4 regions of the Colwellia asteriadis genome follow, and region 2 is predicted to be linked to each of the others. Evidence: predicted binding sites of a transcription regulator. Region 2 holds the regulator's gene; each other region holds the start of a gene.
What was found. The regulator FliA, encoded in region 2, starts transcription of late flagellar genes. The targets are predictions, from matches to a motif close to CTAAAGNTNNNNNNNNNNNNGCCGATA.
Positions count from the first base shown of each region.

Region 1: a site for FliA is predicted at 1,686-1,712, ahead of pomA (flagellar motor protein PomA). Genes of this name have one in related genera too.
Region 3: a site for FliA is predicted at 1,609-1,635, ahead of ABD005_RS06030 (DUF3530 family protein). Genes of this name have one in related genera too.
Region 4: a site for FliA is predicted at 1,618-1,644, ahead of ABD005_RS07880 (flagellar protein MotY). Genes of this name have one in related genera too.

Region 1 covers NZ_BAAAFA010000009.1:65,417-69,197, forward strand. Annotated here, with positions in the region: gene dxs (1-deoxy-D-xylulose-5-phosphate synthase) at 1-408, opposite strand, end outside; gene ispA ((2E,6E)-farnesyl diphosphate synthase) at 426-1,316, opposite strand; gene ABD005_RS13315 (exodeoxyribonuclease VII small subunit) at 1,316-1,564, opposite strand; gene pomA (flagellar motor protein PomA) at 1,811-2,575, shown strand; gene ABD005_RS13325 (flagellar motor protein MotB) at 2,582-3,532, shown strand; gene thiI (tRNA uracil 4-sulfurtransferase ThiI) at 3,632-3,781, shown strand, end outside.
Region 2 covers NZ_BAAAFA010000004.1:168,366-172,146, forward strand. Annotated here, with positions in the region: gene flhF (flagellar biosynthesis GTPase FlhF) at 1-50, shown strand, start outside; gene ABD005_RS07230 (MinD/ParA family protein) at 87-929, shown strand; gene ABD005_RS07235 (RNA polymerase sigma factor FliA) at 973-1,692, shown strand; gene cheY (chemotaxis response regulator CheY) at 1,796-2,179, shown strand; gene ABD005_RS07245 (protein phosphatase CheZ) at 2,249-2,992, shown strand; gene ABD005_RS07250 (chemotaxis protein CheA) at 3,006-3,781, shown strand, end outside.
Region 3 covers NZ_BAAAFA010000003.1:277,222-281,002, forward strand. Annotated here, with positions in the region: gene rapA (RNA polymerase-associated protein RapA) at 1-833, shown strand, start outside; gene ABD005_RS06025 (pseudouridine synthase) at 886-1,566, shown strand; gene ABD005_RS06030 (DUF3530 family protein) at 1,712-2,686, shown strand; gene djlA (co-chaperone DjlA) at 2,710-3,525, opposite strand; gene lptD (LPS assembly protein LptD) at 3,697-3,781, shown strand, end outside.
Region 4 covers NZ_BAAAFA010000004.1:310,268-314,048, forward strand. Annotated here, with positions in the region: gene ABD005_RS07870 (peroxiredoxin) at 23-628, shown strand; gene rnt (ribonuclease T) at 769-1,482, opposite strand; gene ABD005_RS07880 (flagellar protein MotY) at 1,731-2,627, shown strand; gene ABD005_RS07885 (M1 family metallopeptidase) at 2,792-3,781, shown strand, end outside.

The DNA of each region.
Region 1 (3,781 bases), on a different contig from region 2:
GGCAACAGCTAAACCTAATGCTGCTGAAATAGAGGTGCTTGAGTGACCTACACTCAGTACATCATATTCGCTTTCTTCACGCCATGGGAAAGGGTGTAAACCATCTTTTTGTCTGATGGTATGTAGTCTATCGCGACGACCGGTTAATATTTTATGTGGGTAAGCCTGATGGCCTACATCCCAAATAAGATGATCAAAAGGGGTGTTATAAACATAATGTAGTGCCACAGTTAGCTCTATTGTACCGAGCCCTGAGGCAAAATGACCGCTACTTTTGCTTACCGAGTTAAGTAAATAACTCCGTAATTCATTGCTGATACGCGTGAGTTGATCTTGCCCAGCATTACGCAGATCTGATGGCGTATTAATATTTGATAAAAGAGGGTAGTCAGCAAGGTTTATAGTCATAGTTATTATATTGAGTTCTAATGATTTCGTTTTACGATAAACGTAGCAAAGTCTGCTAATGATTGCGTATTGTAAGGTAAAGTCGCCAAAGCTTGAAGCGCTTGTTGAAATAAGTTTTCAGCTTTATCTTTTGCAGCTTGTAAACCCAGGAGTGCAGGGTAAGTACTTTTGTTTGCTGCAACATCAGAGCCTGCAGGTTTTCCTAATTGCTCTTCGGTAGAAGTAATATCAATAATATCGTCTTGTACTTGATAGGCTAAGCCAATGTGTTGAGAAAACTCTGCTAACGCTGCTTTATGTTCTGCTTTGATATCAACAACACATTCTGCAGCCATTAATACCGAAGCTTGTAACAAAGCCCCTGTTTTTAACGAATGAATTTTTTCTAAAGATGCAATGTCAACTTCACTATTAGTCGCTGCTAAATCAAGCGCTTGGCCACCACACATGCCTTGATAACCCGCGGCGTTAATTAATTGTCGAATCAGTTCAACCTGTTTATTTTGTGCATTTTGAGAGAATTTATGGTTAGCAATAATATCAAACGCTAAGGTTTGCAAACTATCACCCGCTAATATTGCCGTAGCCTCATCAAAAGCTTTATGGCATGTAGGTTGGCCGCGACGTAAATCGTCATCGTCCATTGCTGGTAAATCGTCATGAATTAAAGAGTAGGCGTGTATACACTCTATTGAAGCTGCAATAGCGTCTATGTCATGCAGGTCAGCCCCTAAAGCTTCGCCCGTTGTATAAGCTAAATAAGGGCGCATGCGCTTACCACCAATTAACAAGCCATAGCGCATGGCTGCGAGCAACCTTTCGTCGTTAACCTTGAGTTTATCAAGTTGTACAGTTAAAAAATTATTAATGCGTTGTTGGTAATACTCATAATTGTTAAGCGTTGTCATTAATCTTGATCCGTACTGCTATCGTAATTTGCTAATGGTGCGGTTTCATTCTGCGTTAGCAATATTTTGACTTTCTGCTCAGCCGTTTGAAGTTTATCTTGGCTGACCTTACTTAAGTTTAAGCCGCGTTCGAATAAAGCCATTGACTCTTCTAAACTTAATTCACCTTGCTCTAAGCTTTGAACTATGGTGTCAAGTTCATTGAGAGACTCCTCAAATGATAGGTTTTCTAATTTCTTTTTTGCCATAATTTATCGCTTAATATACTCAGAGCTGTGGAAAGTGATTTATTGGCGCAAACTTACCTTAGCTTGCGACGTTGGTCAATCTGGTGTTATACCTAAATAAGTGAATTATTTTATCATGAAGGTTAAGTTATTGACATTATGGACGATAATAAAAGGTTAACTGAGTAAAGTTATAGTGAATAGTTTTAGCATATTGTACTATTCTTATATTGAAGATCGATAAATGTGATGTTTTAGGGGAATTGTGTGGATTTAGCTACGTTAGTTGGCATATTAGGTGCTATTGGTTTACTAATAATGGCGATGGTGCTTTCTGGCGACATTATGATGTTCGTCGATGTTCAATCCGTTATTATTGTTTTTGGTGGCTCAATTTTCGTAGTCTTATCAAATTATAATATGGGGCAGTTTTTTGGTATTGGTAAAGTTATCGCCAAAGCCTTTATGTTTAAATTAGAAAAACCAGAAGAACTTATTGATAAAGCCGTGGATATGGCTGATGCCGCGCGCAAAGGTGGATTTTTAGCACTAGAGGAAGCCGAAATTACCAATGCCTTTATGCAAAAAGGCGTTGATATGCTAGTCGATGGTCATGATGCTGATGTGGTACGAGCAACCTTACAAAAAGATATTAATTTAACTACGGAACGTCATGAGAAAAGCGCTGATATGCTAATGGCGTTAGCTGATGTTGCCCCTGCGATGGGAATGATAGGTACATTAATTGGTTTGGTTGCAATGTTATCGAATATGGATGACCCTAAATCAATTGGCCCTGCGATGGCGGTTGCATTATTAACTACACTTTATGGGGCATTTTTAGCCAATGTTATCGCTATTCCATTGGCTGCTAAATTAAAACTGCGTTTAGAAGAAGAAAAGATGAATCAAGAGCTGGTGCTTGATGCAGTACTTGGTATTCAAGATGGTCAAAATCCACGTGTAATCGAAGGCTTACTGAAAAATTACTTAGCTGAAGGTAAACGTAAAATAGATACCAATGAAGAGTAATGTTTTATGAGTGAACCAAAATGTAAATGTCCGCCCCCAGGGCTACCCGCATGGATGGGGACTTTTGCCGACTTGATGTCGCTATTAATGTGCTTCTTCGTCCTACTGTTATCTTTTTCTGAAATGGACGTTTTAAAGTTCAAACAAATTGCAGGCTCTATGAAGTTTGCTTTTGGTGTGCAAAACAAGATTGAAGTGAAAGACATTCCTAAAGGCACCAGTATTATCGCTCAAGAGTTTAGACCAGGGAAACCAGAGCCAACACCAATTGAAGTTATTCAGCAGCAAACTATGGAAATGACCCAACAAATGTTGGAGTTTCAAGCGGGTGATGAAACTTCTGCAGGGGGCCGTCAAGAGCAACGAGGTACTGAACGTGGTGGCCAGTCACAAAATACCGAAGATGCTTTATCGGCACAAGCAATGGAACAAGCGAAAGAAGAAATAGAGCAAGCAGCCCAAGAGCAAGTAAATGACTTAGTTAAAAAAATAGCTGAACAACTTGAGCAACAAATACAAGATGGCGCTATAGAACTTGAGTCCTTAGGTCAGCAAGTTATTATTCGTATTCGAGAAAATGGCTCGTTTCCATCAGGCTCTGCTTTTTTACAACCTAAATTTAAGCCGATTATTCGTGAAATAGGTGAATTACTAAATACAATGCCTGGAGAGATTATGGTTTCGGGTAATACTGATAATCGTGGTGTCGATTCTGAGCTGTTTAACTCTAATTGGGACTTATCAAGTAAGCGAGCGGTCTCTATTGCTCATGAGTTAATTAAAGTGCCAGGGTTTGATCAAACGCGCTTAATTGTTGCGGGTCACGCAGATACCAGGCCATTAGTGCCTAATACTAATGCGCTTAATCGTCGAAGAAATAGACGCGTTGAAATCGCAATTAATCAAGGTAAAGCTAAAGAGAGTGAGCCAATTCAAGTACTCAAACCACAAACTTAACTTTCCTTTGACTGCTGGGCATAAAAGCATGTGCCCAGTATTCAAAAAACCTGCTATAATCCGCGCCATTATTTTTTTGTCCTTTTAGGTTATTTGTCGATGAAATTTATCGTTAAGCTTCAAGCTGAGATCACTATTAAATCTCGCCCCGTTCGTAAACGTTTTACTAAAATATTAGAATCTAATATTAAGAATGTGTTACGCCGTGTTGATGAACAAGTCACGACCCGTATGAACTGGGATAACGTT
Region 2 (3,781 bases):
ATAATACACCTGTGCGCACTATGCCAGTTGCTCCCGCGGGAGTAATGTAGCGTGTTAGTTTATACGACAATAGAAGTAAAAATTTGATGATAGATCAAGCGAGTGGCTTAAGAAAAATGCAAGATTTACAAAAAGTTAAAGTAATCGCTGTTTCAGGAGGCAAAGGAGGCGTAGGTAAAACCAATGTTTCTTTGAATACCGCTATAGCATTAGGCCAACAGGGCAAGCGTGTTCTCGTTTTAGATGCCGATTTAGGTCTAGCTAATGTTGATGTAATGTTGGGCTTGAGGGTAAAGCGCAATTTATCACATGTGCTCTCGGGTGAGTGCGAGCTCGATGATATTATTATTGAAGGGCCTGCCGGTATTAAAATAATTCCAGCAACATCTGGCTCACAATCTATGGTTGACTTAACGCCAGCAGAGCATGCTGGATTAATTCGTGCCTTTAGTGAAATGCAAACTCAGTTTGATGTACTTATTGTTGATACCGCAGCAGGTATTTCAGATATGGTACTTAGCTTTACCCGTGCAGCACAAGATGTCATGTTAGTGGTTTGTGATGAGCCCACATCAATAACAGATTGTTACGCACTGATGAAGTTATTAAGTCGCGACCATGGGGTTTTCAAGTTTAAAGTTGTTGCCAATATGGTGCGAAATCCAAAAGAAGGCGAACAGCTTTTTGCTAAACTGACTAAAGTAACAGACAGGTTTTTAGATGTAGCACTAGAGTTAGTCGCGGTTATTCCCTTTGATGAAAATATTAGAAAGTCGGTTCGCAAGCAACAAGCTATTGTTGAAGCGTTTCCACAATCCCCAGCCGCTAAAGCATTTAGCAGTTTAGCGACTAAAGTAGGCCAATGGCCTATACCTAAACAAGCATCAGGACACTTAGAGTTTTTTATTGAGCAGTTATTAGCTAATTAGCTAGTTTATTCAAATCCATACGACTTTATGAGAGCATTATTACGTGGCAAAAGCGAATAGCTATAGTAATCAAATTGATAAAGCTGCGATACTTGAGCAACATACTGTTTTGGTCAAACGTATTGCCTATCACTTATTGGCAAGACTACCTGCAAGTGTATTAGTCGATGATCTCATTCAATCAGGCATGATTGGATTATTAGAAGCCGCTAATAACTTTGATAATACTAAAGGTGCTAGCTTTGAAACCTTTGCAGGTATTAGAATACGTGGTGCAATGCTAGATGAAATGCGTCGCGGTGACTGGACTCCTCGCTCAGTACATAAAAATAGCCGAATGGTAAGTGATGCAATCAATACATTAGAAGCTAAACTTGGTAGAGATGTTTCTGATATTGAAGTTGCTGAAAAACTTGATATTTCATTAAATGACTACCATCATATATTAAGAGAAGTCAGTACAGGTAAAATACTAGGCATAGATGACTTAGGTACAAGTGAAGATGCGTTAAGTTATACTGATGACAATATTGATGATGATCCCTATCTAAATATAGAACAAATTGCGTTTAAAAAGGCGTTAGCTGAGTGTATAAGCACTTTACCCGAGCGTGAAGCTCTAGTACTGTCGCTATACTACGATGAAGAATTGAATTTACGTGAAATTGGTCAAGTACTTGATGTAAGTGAATCAAGGGTGAGCCAAATTCATAGTCAAGCAATGCATAGGTTAAAAGCGCGTATGCAATCTTGGCAAAATTAACTAAACTATTAAATCGATAACAATTAACTTCACTGTTAAAATAAGTTTGATAGTATAAATAATACCACCATTATTAATTTTAAATGTTTCGCCGGAGGGTGCCTTGGATAAAAATATGAAAGTGCTTGTAGTTGATGACTTTTCAACCATGAGACGTATAGTAAAAAATTTATTGCGTGATTTAGGCTTTACCAATATTCAAGAGGCGGATGATGGCAGCACAGCATTACCGATGCTTCAAGGTGGAGATTTTGACTTTGTTGTAACTGATTGGAATATGCCTGGTATGCAAGGTATTGACTTATTAAAAGCAATACGAGCTGATGCGAGCTTATCTCACATCCCTGTCTTATTAATTACTGCAGAAGCTAAAAAAGAGCAAATAGTTATGGCAGCTCAAGCAGGGGTAAATGGTTATATCGTTAAGCCATTTACTGCGGCAACGTTAAAAACTAAATTAGACAAAATTTTTGAGCGTTTGGGTTAATAACTGTTTTAGCTTTATACGAATTTAATATGCTAAGAATATGGTTTGCATAAGTATTAAGGACTTTGCATGAGTATAGCTATGATGGGGCGGATCTCTTTAGAGCAAGCAAAATCGCTAGTTGAGTATCTTGAATCTGGGCAGCAAGATGCTGCCGATGCAATTATTGCAGAAATTCAAAACCCAATTAACTCGGAACTGTTTGCAGAAATAGGTAAGTTAACACGTCAACTTCATGACTCGTTAACGAACTTCCAAGTTGACTCTCGTTTAAGTGACTTGGCTAATGCTGATATTCCGGATGCGAAAGAGCGCCTGAATTACGTTATTGAAAGAACAGAAGAAGCAGCAAACAAAACTATGGACGCTGTTGAAGCTATTTTTCCAGTGGTTGATAGAATATCAGAACAAGTTGATGCAGTTAATCCCGCTTGGACTAAACTGATGAATAATCAAATTGATTTAGCTGAGTTCAAAAGCCTTTGTTTGGGTATTGACACACTACTTAAAACAACAGGTAAAGAAACTCAATTAATACATGGCTTAATGACCGATGTCTTAATGGCACAGGATTTCCAAGATCTAACAGGCCAAGTTATTCGTAAGGTTATTGATTTGGTTCGAGAGGTTGAAGACAGTTTAATTAACATGTTAACCGCTTTTGGTATCACTTCTGATGATGATAAAAATCAAGCGACACCTAAAGTCGGTGACAATTTAGTTGAAGGTCCGATAGTAAACACAGAAAACAGAGACGATGTTGTTGAAGATCAAGACGATGTTGATGATCTTTTATCAAGTTTAGGATTTTAATGGGAGTTGCTGCATGTCTTTTGAAGCAGATGAAGAAATTTTACAGGATTTTTTAGTTGAAGCGGGTGAAATCTTAGAGTCTCTTTCAGAAGAGCTAGTTGAGCTAGAAAATGATGTAGATAACTCTGGGCTATTGAACTCTATCTTCCGTGGATTTCATACAGTGAAAGGGGGAGCAGGGTTTTTAAGCTTGAATGAGCTTGTTGAAGTCTGTCATGGTGCGGAAAATATCTTTGATTTATTACGTACTGGACAACGACGTGTTAATCCTGAGCTTATGGATACTATTCTATCTGCTCTAGATACGGTTAATGATATGTTTGCTTTAGTGCAAAATAGCCAGCCATTAATTCCTGCAGATCCGCAACTATTAGCTGAATTACATCGCCTTAGTACTCCTGATTCAGCAGGCGCTGCTGATCCAGCTCCAATTGAAGCTGTCGTTGAAGATGCTACGGTAGCTGTTAATAACGATATTAATGATGAAAACTCAAATGATACAGGCTCAAATGATGAAATGACCGAAGATGAGTTTGAGCGCTTACTCGATGAGTTACATGGCGGTGGGGAACCTTCAACTCCTGCGCCATCAGAAGAGGTTAATGTAGCTCCTACGGCTAGCAATCCAACCGATAGCAATGAAATATCAGACGATGAATTTGAATCATTGCTTGATGAATTACATGGTCAAGGGGCTTTTTCTTCAGAAGTTGCAGCGTCCTCTCAAGCCACTTCTAGTACATCTTCGGATGATATAGATGACTTAGAATTTGAAAAACTACTCGATGA
Region 3 (3,781 bases), on a different contig from region 2:
TGAACTCGTCAGGTCAAGGTCGTGCCCACGAATTAGTAGAGAAAATAGCGGCTGTTGATAATGATATCAACCTCCCTCAGTTTATGTTTCAAGCATTAGATGTTTTTGGTGTTCAACAAGACGACAAAGCCGATAATGCTATAGCCTTAAATCCAACTGAGCACATGCTCAATAGCAACTTCCCTTGCTTACCTGAAGATGGCACAACAGTTACCTTTAATCGTGATACTGCCCTGATAAGCGAGAACTATCAATTACTCACTTGGGATCATCCTATGGTGCGTGGTGTTTTAGACTTAGTGCTTAGTGACGATATTGGTAATGCCAGTATCGGGCTTTTAAAGAACGAAGCGTTACCCGTTGGTACTTTCTTTTTAGAGTGTTTATTTACTGTAGAAGCAACAGCGCCTGCTAACTTACAACTAGGGCGCTATTTACCGACTACGCCTATTCGTATTTTAGTGGATAAAAATGGTAACAATCTCGCAGAAAAAGTCAGTGAAGACGTGTTAGACAAGCAGCTTGCTCCGGTTAAAAAGCAAATGGCATTGCAGTTAGTAAAAGCATTAAAAAGTCAAATTGGCCCATTAGTGACTAAAGCAGAAGCTCATGGCGATAAAGAAATTAATGCCATTCAAGAAAAAGCACTAGCCATGATGAACATTAAGCTGACACAAGAGCAAGAAAGGTTAACCGCACTAAAAGCCATAAACCCGAGTGTACGCCAAGAAGAAATAGACTTTATTGCCACACAGCAACAGGAGTTGAGCCATTATATAGACAAAGCACAACTCACCTTTGAAGCGATACGTATGATAGTGGTTACCCACTAACAAAAAACTAGCAGGGGTTATGAATAAGCCCCTGCTATAAAAAAGGAAATGTATGGCTGCTAACCCAGACTTTATTTATACCCCACCAATGTCACCGTATCTTGATATTATTTATCAAGACAGTGATATTGTTATCATTAATAAAACCAGTGGTATTTTAAGCGTACCTGGGCGCTTACCTGAGCATCAAGACTGCTTACAAAATAGAGTACAACGCGTATTACCAACAGCAACCATAGTGCACCGCCTTGATATGGCTACCTCTGGTTTAATGCTATTAGCGCTAAATAAGCCAGCTCATGTAGCGATTAGTCGCCAATTTGAAAAGCGACAAACCCAAAAAAGCTATATTGCCAGAGTTTACGGTCAGGTTGCACAAGATCAAGGTAGTGTCGATTTACCCTTGATCTGTGATTGGCCTAATCGCCCTAAACAAATGGTTGACCATGACTACGGTAAAGCCGCACTAACACATTACAAAGTACTGAGCCGTGATACCAGTAATGAACGTAATAGCACTTTGGTTGAACTTAGCCCTGTTACTGGTCGTTCGCACCAATTACGCGTACACATGCTAGCGTTAGGAAACCCTATTTTGGGTGATCGTCTTTATGCAAACCCACAAGCGTTAGCGTTAAGCCCTCGCTTACAGTTACACGCGCTAAGCTTAAGCTTTACACACCCAAGCACTCAAGCGCAGGTCAGCTTTAACGCACCATGTCCGTTTAACTAATCACTGAAATGGTTACATATTTAGATAAAATATAGAATGTAATTAACGCTTGGTATAAAAGTGTCGATAAGATATAAGCAAGTACTATATATAAAAACACTCAATAAGCTGAGATCATGATAAATACATTGGAGAAACAATAATTATGCCCATTAAGCTTTTCTCATTACCATGTATTATCTTGTTAACTGTAAGCGTACTCGCGTTAAATACTCAAGCATTTGAGGAAAGTAAAGCAACCGAAAAAACGAAAGAAAGCACGGCTACCGAACAAGCGAAAACAAAAACAGACTCACCAAATAAAGAGCAAGAAAAAGAACAGCAACCTATGCCGATAAATTACGGCGTTCAACATACACAAGACTTAAAGCATTATATCGCAGCAGAACGGGTTAAACCTTTACTTGCGGGTCCTGAGAGCTATCTAACCTTAGAACAAAAATTCACAACGGCTAACAGTAAGGGCGTTGCCATTTTATTACCTGATTGGCAACAAGGAGCAACTAACCCAAAAGCGATTAATTTTTTACGTAAGGCGTTACCAAAACATGGCTGGACTACTATAACGATTCAGCCTCACGATAAACCCGAAGGTTATCCGTCAACCGCGCTTACAGCAACCGAACAACAAGAGCAAAATACCCCCTTAATCACTGAGTATAAAAAGCAACTTGCTGCAATACTTACCGCAACAATGAATAAAGCGAAAGAACATCCCGGTATTGTGATTGTAATAGCACAAGGTAACAATGGCGCCTTTTTAGTCGATTTATTAAGTGAGAATACAGAACCTGCAGATGATGTAGCTAAGTTAACCACCGCGCCTAATGCGTTGGTGCTATTAAGCAGTTATCGCAGAGGTAGCCGAGATCTTCAAACTCAACTCAATGAAGACCTTGCTAAAAATGTTGCTTTATTAGAACTGCCTTTACTCGATCTTTATTTACATTACGATCATCCCAGTGTAATCGCCGCGATACCGATGCGAATGTCGTCATCAGCTCAAGAAATGAAAGTTTATTACCGTCAACGACAACTTAACAATACACTCTCTGGCTATTACCCTAATAATGAATTATTAAGTCAAATTAATGGTTGGCTGAAATCTATTGGCTGGTAGCCATTAGCTAGGCAACCCATTTACTACTTCACCTGTTTAGAAATCAAATCGTAAGCGGCTTGAATATCTTGAGTTTTTTGCTTAGCTGTTTCCATCATTTCTGGCGGTAAACCTTTAGCAATCAACTTATCGGGGTGATGCTGTGACATTAACTTTTTATATGCCTTTTTAATTGCTGGCATTGGGGTGCTTGCTTCAACACCTAAAACTTTATAAGCATTATTTAATTGTTGACCACTTGTTTGACTACTTTGTTGTCTCCCTGACGACCCTGATTGCTGATGAAATGATGCACTAGCAATAATCATTTCCAATAAATTATCAAGCTCGCGCGCAGAATAACCTAAATATTTAGCAATGGTATGCAACACTGCACGCTCTTCTTTATCGAGCTCGCCATCACTAAATGCAACTTGAATTTGGATTTCCAAAAACATCAGCAATAAATCCTGACGGTTGCCCATGATACGCTTAAATTTAATTAAACGATCTTTGAGCGGAAAAGCTTCCGATTTACCTTCTCTAAAAGCATCTTGTGCCTGTTTACGTAGCTGGCTTGTTAAGCCCAATTTGTCCATGTAAGCACTAGCAAAAGCAATTTCATGACTCGTTACCTGCCCTTTCGCTTTAGCGACATGCCCCATAATTGAGAAGGTACTATAAAAAAATGTTGCTTGGCGGGAAACATCATCTTCTTCATTGCCTGACATAGCATTGAAATCAAAACCTCGGCCTCGGTCAAATAGGTGCCCTAGCCAAGCTCCAAGTAATGCACCAACAATATTTTTACTCAACATTAAACCGAATAAAAAACCTAAGATTTTACCCCAAATACGCATATAAACTATGACCTATTGAAAAGATTTAGAAATAACATTGCTAAAAAAGCATAAGATTTAAAGACAACGCAAAAAATTGCTATATTATAACTGGATTTAGCATTAAAATAATGAGTTCATCACATTAAAAATCATCATTATTAACATTATCGCCACTTTTCCGGATATTAAATGCTTTTTTCCCGACAAATAAATGTTTCTCTCTGCCTTTTCTTATTATGCCTTACACATGAAGTAAGCGCTAACTCAGCCACAC
Region 4 (3,781 bases), 140 kb from region 2:
ATAAATAAAAACGGAGCATAAAATGAGTGTATTAGTTGGTCGTTCAGCACCAGATTTCACAGCAGCAGCTGTATTAGGTAATGGTGAGATTGTTGATTCTTTTACGTTAAGTGAAGCAATCAAAGGTAAAAAAGCAGTCGTATTTTTCTACCCATTAGATTTTACTTTTGTATGTCCTTCAGAGTTGTTAGCATTTGATCACCGTATGGACGAGTTCAAAAGCCGTGGTGTTGAAGTTATCGGTGTTTCTATCGATTCTCAATTTTCTCATAATGCATGGCGTAACACGCCAGTAAACGAAGGTGGTATTGGTCCAGTACAATACACATTAGTTGCTGATGTTAAACATGAAATTTGTAAAGCGTACGATGTAGAACATCCAGAAGCTGGTGTTGCATTCCGCGGTTCATTCTTAATTGATGAAGAAGGTAATGTTCGTCACCAAGTAGTTAACGATTTACCATTAGGTCGTAACGTTGATGAAATGTTACGTATGGTTGATGCATTACAATTCCACCAAGAACACGGTGAAGTATGTCCTGCAGGTTGGAACAAAGGTGATAAAGGTATGACAGCTTCCCCAGAAGGTGTTGCATCTTACCTTACAGATAACGCTGAACAGCTTTAATTGTTAGTACTTATTCGTCTTTTTGGTTAACTACGAGTAAATTAGCTTTTAAGCGCTAATTATAATAATTAGCATATAAAAAAACCGCCTCGGCGGTTTTTTTGTTTTTCAGTTAAGGAGGTTGGCTTAGCTGAGTGACATTACTCTTCTATGGTTGGCATTGGCCAACCACCTAAAGTTTTCCATTTATTAACAATATAACAAAATAGCTCAGCAGTTTTTTCGGTATCGTATAAGGCGCTATGCGCTTCACTATTATTGAACTCTATATTGGCGGCAACACAGGCTTTAGCTAATACGGTTTGCCCTAAAGCAAGCCCTGACAGTGTTGTCGTGTCAAAGCTCACAAATGCATGAAAAGGGCTACGCTTTATATTACAGCGCTCGGTGGCTGCATTTAAAAATCCTAAATCAAAAGCCGCGTTATGAGCAACAATGATGGCGCGTTGGCAACCAGCCAATTTCATTTTTTTTCTCACGAGTTTAAATAATGACTTTAGTGCTTCATCTTCATCTACCGCAAAACGTAACGGGTTTGTAGGGTCAATACCGGTAAAAGCTAATGCTTTAGGCTCTAAATTGGCTCCCTCAAAAGGGTTAATATTAAATTGAATTGTTTCATCAATCGACATTAGCCCGGTTTCTTCGTCTAGCGTTAATACTGAGGCTGCTAGCTCGAGTAGTGCATCGGTTTGTGCGTTAAAACCTGCTGTTTCAACATCAATAACAACGGGGAAGTAACCTCTAAAACGTTGAGATAAAGCTGGTGAAGTAAGCTCTTGAGGTTGACTTGTTTTTGGTGATGGGTCGTTATTGGCTGGTTTAGGTGTTATTTCTGGTATTGGATTAGACATAAGATAAATAAAAGCACGCATCAAAAATTTCAGCAATTATCTCAGAAAAGTCTTTTAAAAACGAGGTGCAAAAGGATTTTGATGTATTAGGCCTCATTATTTATCACTAAATGGCGATTAATTGAGAAGAAACTGCTAAAGTTATCTTAGATTAGGACGATAACCTATATATCCTTTATATTACTCTATATTAGTGATAATTAGTGACTATTGGTTGGTCATTGTTTATTAGTATTGTGCATAACATTATGAAAAAAACACTCATATCAATTACATTATTTTCTTTATTAGCCACTAGCTTAACTGCTGGGTTTTGGAGTAACAATGCGCAGGCGGGAATTCGTCAATATAGCGCTAATATTCAAAACTCTACATGGCTCTTATCTAACGATTCGCGCTTACAGTGCACATTATCACATCAAATACCTCAATATGGCGAAGCTCGCTTTTACGCTAAAGCAAACCGTCAATTAAATATGGAGTTTGAGCTTGATATGATGTTACTACCTGACAATTATTCGTTGGCCGAGGTACGTAGTGTTTCACCAAGCTGGCAGCCAGGTAATGGCTCACGTCGTTTAGCTGATATGAAGTTATATAAACAATTCAACCCAAGTCTACCTAAAAAAGTGGCTTGGACTATGTTGAGTGAACTAGAGCAGGGCATGAGCCCCACTTTTTATTATAACGACTGGTATAGCGACAGTGATAAAATATCAGTGGGTTTATCTACGGCACGCTTTAGAAAAGCTTATCAAGATTTTGTCGGCTGTATTGGTAACTTATTAAACTACAGCTTTGATGATATTTCTTATACCGTACTGAATTATCAATCAAATAGTGACAAGTTTACTAAAGCTTCGCAGCGACGCATGAATATGATTCGTGAATACTTAAGTTTAGATCCTGAATTAGAGTTAGTGCTTATTGATGCATATTCAGATAGCTATGGCGGTCGTGATGCTAACTTACGATTATCACAGCGTCGAGCAACAAAGATTAGAGATTATTTTGTACAAAACGGTATAGATGCAAGCCGAATAGAAGCGAGTGGTTATGGTGAAAAACGTCATATTGCCTCTAACGACACCACATTAGGTCGCGGTAAAAATAGACGTGTGGTTATTCAAATGCAAAAACCGTAACTGATTTTGAACAAAATCCTAAGTTATTTAATTGATTGACTCGGATTTATTATTGAACAAGCCCGTAGATACACTGTAATCTACGGGCTTGTTTGTTTTGGGCTACATTGTTTCAATAATTTGATACAGCCCACCATTTTTAGTCTAACTAAGGTAAAAATGCTATGAAAAATTTTTCAAAACTTTGCCTGTTGCTTAGCTGTTTGGCTGTATCGTCAGCACCAGCATTGTCAGCGCAAGAGCATGCTCATCATAACGTATCAGCTCAAGTATTAACGGATGCTTATACTTATGCAAATTATGATCAAGTAAAAACAACGCATGTATATTTGGATCTTGATGTAGATTTTGATAAAAAATCACTTAAAGGCTTTGTTGATCTTTCCTTAAACTGGTTAAGCGATAAACCAGCGCCAGTGATTCTTGATACTCGTGATTTAGTTATTCACCGTGTGCTGGCCCAAAATAGTCAAGGTGAGTGGAAAAAAACTGATTACAACTTAGCGAAGCGAGATGACGTTTTAGGTAGCAAGTTAACGATTAATACTCAGTTTAAAGCGAAAAAAGTCCGAGTTTATTATAACTCAACTGAAAAAGCGTCAGGTTTACAATGGTTATCTGCAGAGCAAACAGCGGGTAAAGATAAGCCTTTCTTATTTAGCCAAAACCAGGCTATTCATGCACGTTCGTGGATACCAATTCAAGACACACCAAGTGTACGTGTAACTTATACGGCTCGTATAACTACTGATAAAGATTTATTAGCCGTAATGAGTGCTAATAATGAACCGACAACAGAGCGTGATGGCGATTACTTTTTTTCAATGCCACAAGCTATTCCACCATACTTGATTGCCATTGGTGTAGGTGACTTGCACTTTAAAGCGATGAGTCATCAAACAGGTATTTATGCAGAAAGTTATATTTTAGATGCTGCCGTCGCTGAATTTGACGATACACAAATGATGATTGATAAAGCCGAAGCTATGTACGGTAAATACCGTTGGGGACGCTACGATTTATTAATTTTACCACCAAGTTTCCCGTTTGGCGGTATGGAAAATCCTCGCTTATCATTTATTACCCCAACCGTTATTGCCGGTGATAAAAGCTTAGTTAACCTTATTGCTCATGAATTAGCACACTCTTGGTCA